Regions from separate parts of the Silvibacterium sp. genome, predicted to be linked through region 1. Evidence: riboswitches for the same ligand, from Rfam matches in the RefSeq annotation. Region 1 holds a riboswitch; the other holds the start of a gene.
What was found. Region 1 has a riboswitch for cobalamin ahead of QM649_RS00530 (ribonucleoside-diphosphate reductase subunit alpha). Riboswitches for the same ligand answer to the same signal wherever they lie in the genome.
Positions count from the first base shown of each region.

Region 1 (4,280 bases):
CGCCTCGCACGACTCGGGATTCTCAAGCGAGCAGGCAATCGCCGCGCTCGTGCTCACCGCCGGTGCAGGCGCCGCAGTGCGGGCTGCCGCTCCGGGTACCGTCGTCTTGGCAATCTTCGTTGCCGGACGCGAGCGGAGGTAATAGGTCGTCTTCAGGCCCTTCTTCCACGCGTACATGTACATCGAAGAGAGGCGACCGATGTTCGGCGACTCGGCAAAGAGGTTCAGCGACTGCGACTGGTCGAGATACGCGTTGCGCGCCGCGGCCATATCGATCAGCGAGCGCATCGGAATCTCCCACACGGTGCGGTACAGCGTGCGGACGTCCTCGGGCAGCTCGTCGATGCTCTGCACCGAGCCTTCCGCCAGCTTCAGGCGAACGCGCATCTCTTCGTTCCACAGCCCGCGTGCCTTCAGGTCGTCGATCAGATAGCGATTCACTTGGAGGAACTCGCCCGACAGAGTCTCGCGCTTGAAGAGGTTTGAAATTTGCGGTTCGATGCACTCATAGCAGCCGGCAATCGACGCAATCGTCGCCGTCGGCGCAATCGCAATCAGCAGCGAGTTGCGCACGCCGCTCTTCGCTACGCGAGCACGCAGTACATCCCAGCGGGCCGTATCCGCGGGCTGCACACCCCACAGATCGAACTGGAACTTGCCCTTTGCCAGCCGCGTCTGCGGATAGGTCTCATGCGGACCATACTTTTCGGCGAGTTCGCACGAAGCTTCCACGGCCGAATAGTAGATCTCTTCCTGGATGCGCGCCGAGAGCGCCTGCGCTTCAGGCGAATCGAAGGCCAGCCGCATCTGGAAGAAGACATCCTGCAGGCCCATCAGGCCGAGACCCACCGGACGCCACTTCGCGTTCGAGCTGGACGCTTCCGGAATCGGATAGTAGTTGATGTCGATCACGCGATCGAGCATTGGTACCGCGGTGTGAACCGTGCGCGCCAGCTTCTCGAAATCGAAGCTCGGGCGTCCGTCGGCATCCCACGTCACGTGCCGGCCAAGGTTGATCGAGCCCAGGTTGCAGACCGCGGTCTGGTCGCTCGAAGTCACCTCGGTGATTTCGGTGCACAGGTTCGAGAGGTGCACCACGTTGCCCGCTTCGCCGGTCTGGTTGCACTTCAGGTTGGTTGCATCCTTAAAGGTCATCCAGCCATTGCCGGTCTCAGCCAGTGTGCGCATCATGCGCGCATACAGGTCGCGAGCCTTGATCTGACGGCGATAGAGCTGCGCCTCTTCGGCCTTCTCATAGGCAACCTTGAACTCGTTGCCGTAAAGGTCGGGCAGCTGCGGCACGTCCTTCGGATCGAAGAGCGACCACACGCCGTCGGATTCCACGCGCTCCATGAAGAGGTCGGGAATCCAGTTGGCGAGATTCAGATTGTGCGTACGGCGCGCCACGTCGCCGGTGTTGTCGCGCAGTTCGAGGAACGACTCGACATCCGCATGCCACGGCTCGAGGTACACGCAGCAGGCACCTTTGCGCTTGCCACCCTGGTTCACCGCGGCAACCGAGCTATCCAGCGTGCGCAGCCACGGCACAATGCCGTTCGAGAGGCCGTTGGTCGCGCGGATCAGCGAACCTTCTGAGCGCACACGATGGAACGCGAGACCGATGCCGCCCGAGAACTTCGACAGCAGCGCGACATTCTTATAGGTGTCGTAGATGCTGTTCAGCGAGTCCAGAGGCGAATCGTGCAGGTAGCACGACGACATCTGCGCGTGCTTGGTGCCCGAGTTGAAGAGCGTCGGCGAAGACGGTAGATAGTCGAGCGACGCAATCAGCTTGTAGAAGTTGATCGCCTCGTTCGGCGACTGCGCAAGGCCGCAGGCCACACGGAGGAAGAAGTGCTGCGGCGTCTCGATGATCCGGCGCGAAAGCGGATCACGGAGCAGGTAACGGTCATACACGGTGCGCAGGCCGAAGTATTCGAAGCGATCGGAGAACTCGTCGTCGATCGCGTCGTTCAGCTTGCGGGCATGCGTGTTCACAAAGTCGAATGCGGCCTTGCTGACCACGCCTTCCTGGTGCCCGTAGCTGATCGACTGCGAGAAGGAATACAGGTTGAAGCCCGAAACTTCCTTCATGATCGTCGCCAGCAGCAGACGCGCAGCCAGGCGCGAATACTGCGGCTCTTCCGCGATCAGCGAAGCCGCCGTGTCGATCGAAATCTTGTCCAGTTCCTGTGTGGTGGCGCCATCGTACAGGCCGCCGATCGTCTTCGAGGCCACGCGGATCGAATCCACATGCTGCAGGCCATGGGCGCAGCGCTGCACCGCACGCACAATCTTGTTTACGTCGACGGGCTCGAGCGATCCATTGCGCTTGCGCACATGCATCACTGCCGTCTCTTCAGGCACGGGGAAGCCCGGCGTCACGTCGGAGAGAGTCGTCTGTACAGGAATGCGATCGGAAGTTGCGGCCATCGGGAGAGTCTCCTTGGCCCCGGAAAGCACGCGAAGAAACAGCAACGGCCACTCCAGGCGGAGTAGCGCCAGTCACCATTGCCTCGCCTCACCCTCGGAGGCGCGAGCGAATATTTCCGTTGGCAGGTCTTCGGACTACGCAGGTTCAAGCCTACTCGCCAGACTTCCCGAGGTCCGATACAAGAGACCCAGTGTCCTCGTGGCTTTCGTACCTACTAACCGCTGCGGGGCAGTCCCGGATTCTCACCGGGTTCCCTTTTCATCCTCCGCTTGGGAGGAACCATCGGAATAACCACACTATAAGTTGAGTCGACCGGCGCAAACAAGGCCACCCATTGTGGATATTCTGCAAAACTTCGCAGAACCCCACAATGGGTGACCGGTTACCGCCTTTTGTTTACTGATTAATAACGCCAGCTCTTCACATCCACCCCCTCGGGCGCCGTCTTCAGCATGTGATCGACCATCAGCGGAAGCACCCGCTGCGGCCAGTCGGCGTTGTTTTCCTGCATCGAATACTCGGCCGGACCTCCGGTATAGCAGTGCGGCTCGCCCGGGCCGTACTGGAATTCGGCATCTGAATGCGGATTCCGGCTCGCAGCCAGCGATTTCTGCAGATCATGCACAGCGTTGTTCAGAAAATAGGTGTCGCCATCGCCCACCGCCAGGTGCAGCTTGCCCTCGAGCTTCGGTCCCAGCGTCGCCCAGTTTTTCTGCAAATAGGCGTTCAGGTCGTAGTGCTCGTGCCAATACTCGACTACCTGCTTGTCGATCTTTCCGGTCAGCGGATCGATCACCTGCGCCGGATAGCCATCCGGCCCGGCTGGCGAGAAGACCGCCTGCCAGATATTCCACTGCTCGGTCGAACGCCCATGCGTGCCCAGTACATACTCGAAGCGGAATTCGCCTTCGGCATTCGCGATGATCGAGCCATCCGGCTTGCGATCGGCCGCGATTGGAATCTCGCCGAAGTCGCCCTTGCGGAGAAAGGCATTCGCATCGTTATAGAGATCGATGTTCTGGTAGCCGTGGAAATCCACCGGATCGGGGCAGGCCGCCCAGGTTCCGTTATACAAATCCGGATAGAAGACCTGCGTCGCCAAAGCCTCCCAGCCGCCGGTCGACCCGCCGAAGGTCGCGCGCGCCCAGCCCTGCCCCAGACCGCGATACTTCTTCTCGATGAACGGAATCAGCTCTTCGTTGATCGCCGATCCGTATGGCCCGAGGTTCGCGGAATCCACCACGTACGAGTCGTCATAGTACGGATTCGCGTTCTGCACATAGATCATGATCACGCGCGGCAACCGGCCGGAGGTCCAGTCCTGGAAGAAGCGATAGCCGGCCGCGGCGCGGCGCGCAGCTCCCTTGTCCTTCCCGTCGGGCAGCTTCGTAATCCATGGCAGCGGGCCGAAGCCCGCATGGTAATGGTCCTGGTAGACAACCAGCGGATAGTGCGCGTCCGGATGCTCGTCGAAGCCGTCCGGCAACAGTACCCACGCGCCCACGTACACATCGCGTCCCCAGAATTTGCTCAGCTTTTCGCTGCGGAATCGCTCGTACTTCAGCCACTTCGCGCCGGGATCCTTCGCCGCCATCACCGCCGGATCCTGATCTGTGCCTGCAATCGGCGGGATCACCTTGTCGAGCGAAAGCTTCAGTACCGTCTTCGTCTTCGGGTCGAAGTGCACCTTCACTGGCGCGTCATAGGGATTGCCCGGCTTCTCGTCCCAGTGTTGGCCCTCGCCCTTGTCCGGCGGCAGCCATACCGTCTTGCCGCTGGCGAGGTGGAACTCCTCATACACGTTGAAGACGGCTTGCACCGTGTAGTCACCCGCATCCAGATCACT
Region 1 is NZ_JASGFD010000001.1:148,114-152,393, forward strand. It holds gene QM649_RS00530 (ribonucleoside-diphosphate reductase subunit alpha) at 1-2,433, opposite strand, end outside; cobalamin riboswitch at 2,537-2,733, opposite strand; gene QM649_RS00535 (alpha/beta hydrolase-fold protein) at 2,838-4,280, opposite strand, start outside.

Region 2 (4,280 bases), on a different contig from region 1:
CCCGCGCGAAAGCTTACCTTGTTCAGGATCGGGCGAACGTCGACCGCGCGATTCCCATAGGAAAAGCTCACGCCCTCGACTTCGAGCAGGGCTGTCAATCGGAACCGCCGATGCCGTGGACGAAGTCGAAGAGCCGCTGCGTGGCGAGCGGCGTGCGCGGACCGGGCACCACCAGCGCATCGGCCGTGCCTACATAGACGTGGCCGGTCTGCACCGCCTTGAGTTCGCGATGCTGATTCCACAGCGCCAGCGCTGCCAGGCGCGAGGCACGGCGCGCCTCCTCGGTGGCCTGCGTGCCGCTCAGGTCAATGATGACGTCGGGGTTCTCGCGCAGCACCGTCTCGAGCGAGATCCGCGGATAGCCGGTGATGCCAGGCTGCGCCAGCACATTCGTGCCGCCCGCGATCTCGAGGATCTGGTTGACGTAGTTATTCGGGCCGACGGCGATGAGGTTGTTCAGCGTGCCCTGCTGGCGATCGACGATGACCAGCACGCGCGGCGAGGGCGAGGCCTTCGCCTTTGCCTGGATTGCCGCGAGCTGGCTCTTCATCTGCGCGACCAGCGCGGTGGCACGGTCGGGCGCGGCCACGGCCTTGCCGATGAGCTGCGTCTCCGTATAGATATCCTCGAGCGTCTCGTGCGGCACCACGAGCGATTGGATGTGCAGCGTGTCGAGGCGGCCGGTGAGCTCGACGGAGCTGTGCTCGAGCACCACGAGATCGGGCGCAAGCCGCGCGATGGCCTCCACGTTCGGATGCACGTAGCCGCCGACCTTCGGCAGCTTCAGCACCTCGGGCGGATAGTTGCAGAACTGCGAGACGCCGACCACTTCATTCCCCACGCCGAGCGCGAAGAGCGTCTCTGTAATGCTGGGCGAGGTGGATACGATGCGCTGCGGCTTTGCCTGCGCGTTCGCCATGCCCGCGCAGAGCAGCAGGACAACAATAAGAGAGAGAAGCCGGCGGCGGATTCGCGAAATCGGACGCATCGTTCCAGTCCTTTTACAAATTACAAAGATCCATGCTGCGGTTGCCGCGCCTGCAATGCGCGATCGGCAAGCCATCCAAAACCGAAGCCCAGCACGCTCCAGAGGAGCAGCTGCATCTCGAGCGCGGCGACGCGGAACTTCCACAACAGCGAGGCCGGAAAGCCCGCAGGCACTTCATCGATATTGGGCAGGAAGTGCGACGAGGCGGCAATCACGATCACAAAGAAGATCGCGGAGAGCAGCGTTGCGGTCCACACGCTTGTCCTGCGCTGCAGATACGCGTGCAGCCTGGCCGCGAGCACCATCGCAACCACCGAGAAGGCGAGCAGCAGAAAGTACGCGGCGGTGCGCATGCCGATGGTGTCGGGATTGCCCACAGACGGAGGGTTCGCCGGATACTTGAGCGCCGGAACCACTGCGAGCGCAACGAAGCCGAGCCCGGCCAGCGTGACGGAGAGCGAACGAGGATCGGCGATCGGCAGGCGGCCGAGCGAGAAGGCGAAGACAAGCGCGAAGATGCCGCCCACGGCGACGCCGTCGACGACGGTTGCGGTCAGCAGCCCAAGGCTGCTCTGGAGCTTGCGGCTGACGATCTCCGGCTCGGGCGCATCGCCCCGGGCCTGGTCCATGCTCGTCTCAAAGGCGATGGCGCGTTCCACCTGCGGTTCGCCGACCCAGCGGGCCAGGGCGAAGACAAGCAGACCCGCGATGAGCCCCGCAAGCATCCCGCGCACAAGCAGGATGCGAGTCATCGTGTCCTCTCAGTGACAGGGGAAGCCGAGCAGGTGGCGGCCGTCGTGCACAAACTCATGCACCGTGTGCCCGTGGATGAGCGAGGTGGCACCCTGCTCCGCGCCTACGAAATAAATCGCCAGCAGCATCAGCAGGCCGCCGAAGAGCGCCCAGGGCAGCACTTCCCGCACCGGGATGGTGGGGATGGAAACAGATTGAGGTGCCAGAGCACCGGCCAGATTTTGCGCCATTGGAAAGCCTCCCGGGATCACGCGTCCCACAGCAAGAGATCGCTTCAGGAATGAAGGAAGGTCTGGCTTGGAATCACAGTGGCGCGACCGCGCCGGAATTGCACCGGCTTCTTCACTTCATTTCAAAGACTGTTTTAACCCTATGTCTCCCTCAGTGGGGTGTCAAGGATGTGCAGAAATCACACGCCTCCGCGCATATAAAGGAAGCATGAGCACCCGATTTACCCTCATCGCGCACGCCGCCACGGAGGCACAGCGGACGGCGGCCTTCCCCACGGACGAAGCGATCACCGAATGCGAGCGGGAACGGCTGGCTTCGCATGGTTGGCGCGCCCCGCGCGCATCGCACATTTGCTCTGCGCCGGAGCTTCGCGCGCAGGAGACAGCGCGGCGGCTGGGGCTCGAAGCCGAAACCGAGGGAGCGCTGCGCGACTGCGACTACGGCCGCTGGCGTGGCCGCACGATGGACGAGATACAGGCCGAAGATCCTGCGGCGTTGATGACGTGGCTCACCGCGCCGGACGCGGCTCCGCACGGCGGTGAGTCCGTCACACAGCTGATCGAGCGCGTGGGCGCGTGGCTCGATGCGGCCTCCACGCAACAACATACCGTGGCGGTTACACATCCGGCGTGGATCCGCGCGGCCATCGTCCACACGCTGCGCCTGCCTGCGCCGCTCTTCTGGCGATTCGACATCGCGCCGCTGACCTTGACCGACCTGCGCCGCAGCGGCGAGGTCTGGACGGTTCGCTGCACCGGTTGTGGACTGCTCGCAACCGAGCCGTAACGGCTGTGCTTCAGCGCAGGTCATGCAGGAGCGCTGTGAACGCCTGCACCAGTCGCGCATTCTCAGCTTCGGTGCGCACCGCGATGCGCAGATGTCCGCGCTCCAGCGCCTCATAGTTGGCGCAGTCGCGAAGAACGATGCGGTGCTCGCGGATCATGCGCTCCCAGAATGCCTGTGCATCGATCGAGTCCGGAAGGCGCAGCAGCAGGTAGTTCGCGGCTGCCGGATAGAACGGAATCCTCGACGCGGCCAACATCTGCTCCAGCCCCTGCCGCCGATCGAAATTCAGCGCGAGTGTGCGTTGCGCGTACGCTTCATCCTGCACCGCACAGGCCGCGGCCAGCGAGGCAAGCGTAGTGACAGACCAGGGCGCAATCGCTTCCTGCATGCGGCTGCGCATCTCGACCGAAGCCAGCGCGTAGGCGACGCGCAGCCCGGCCATGCCGAAGAACTTCGTCACCGAGCGAAAGATGATGAGCTTCGGGAAGCGCTCGACTTCGGCGGAGAGCGTAGCTTCGGGCGCGTAGTCGATGAAGGCCTCGTCGAGAAAGACAAAGAGGTCGCGTCGCGCCGCCTCTTCCACGATCTCGAGCAGCGCTTCACGTGACGTGAGCACGCCTGAAGGATTCTGCGGATTCGCCAGCAGGATGGCATCGCAATCCTGCTCAAAGAGGGCGGCAGAATCGATGCGAAAGCTTTCCGCGCTGCTCAAAGCGTGCGGCACAACGGTCACCCCTGCGCGTTCTAAAGTCCGGCGATATTCGACGAACGCGGGCATCGGCACCAGGCAACGCCTCACAGGCAACACGCGCAGCGCCGCATCGAGCAGTGACACAAAGCCGTTCGATGCCGCGACATTCTCCGCGCGCACACCGGCGTAGCGCGCGAGCGACTCCCGTAATGCAAGCTCTTCCAGGTCCGGATAGTCCATCAGCGTCGACGGGGCTTCGAGCGCATGCAGGAGCGCTGCTTTCACCGCAGAAGGCGGGCCTTCGGGATTGATGTTCGCGCTGAAATCAAGCAGCTCCGACGCAGACACGCCGAAGCGTGCGGCGATCGCGCGGAGCTGGCCTCCGTGGAGTGGCGTAGTCTTCATCCGCGCGTCCTTCGCGGGCGCAACGCGAAGCCGAGGAGCACTGCGGCTCCGAGTCCCAGGAGCGCTGCAGCAGAGACGATGCGCACGGCCGCGCGTGCATCCTGCGGCCCAGGCGCGCGGAACTCACCGCCCATCGGCTCCGCCGCGATGAATTCTCCGGCATAGAAATTGCCGCCGCCCAGCCGCACGCCCAGCGCACCGGCCATTGCGCTTTCGGGCTGGCCGGCATTTGGGCTCTTATGGCGATGGCCGTCACGCAGCCAGATGCGCCATGCCCCCTCAGCATCCGCCTTCCTCAGCCGCGACGCGCCGATCACGGCCAGCGCCGTCATGCGTGCGGGAAGGAAGTTCGCTACATCATCGAGACGCGCAGCAGCCTTGCCAAAGTAGAAATAGCGCTCGTCCGCGTGGCCGATCATCGAATCG
Region 2 is NZ_JASGFD010000015.1:24,821-29,100, reverse strand. It holds gene QM649_RS07550 (ABC transporter ATP-binding protein) at 1-98, opposite strand, end outside; gene QM649_RS07545 (ABC transporter substrate-binding protein) at 95-988, opposite strand; gene QM649_RS07540 (CbtA family protein) at 1,009-1,740, opposite strand; gene QM649_RS07535 (CbtB domain-containing protein) at 1,750-1,971, opposite strand; cobalamin riboswitch at 2,009-2,130, opposite strand; gene QM649_RS07530 (histidine phosphatase family protein) at 2,180-2,758, shown strand; gene QM649_RS07525 (pyridoxal phosphate-dependent aminotransferase) at 2,769-3,854, opposite strand; gene cbiB (adenosylcobinamide-phosphate synthase CbiB) at 3,851-4,280, opposite strand, start outside.
Region 2: another riboswitch for cobalamin. It lies ahead of QM649_RS07535 (CbtB domain-containing protein); the one in region 1 lies ahead of QM649_RS00530 (ribonucleoside-diphosphate reductase subunit alpha).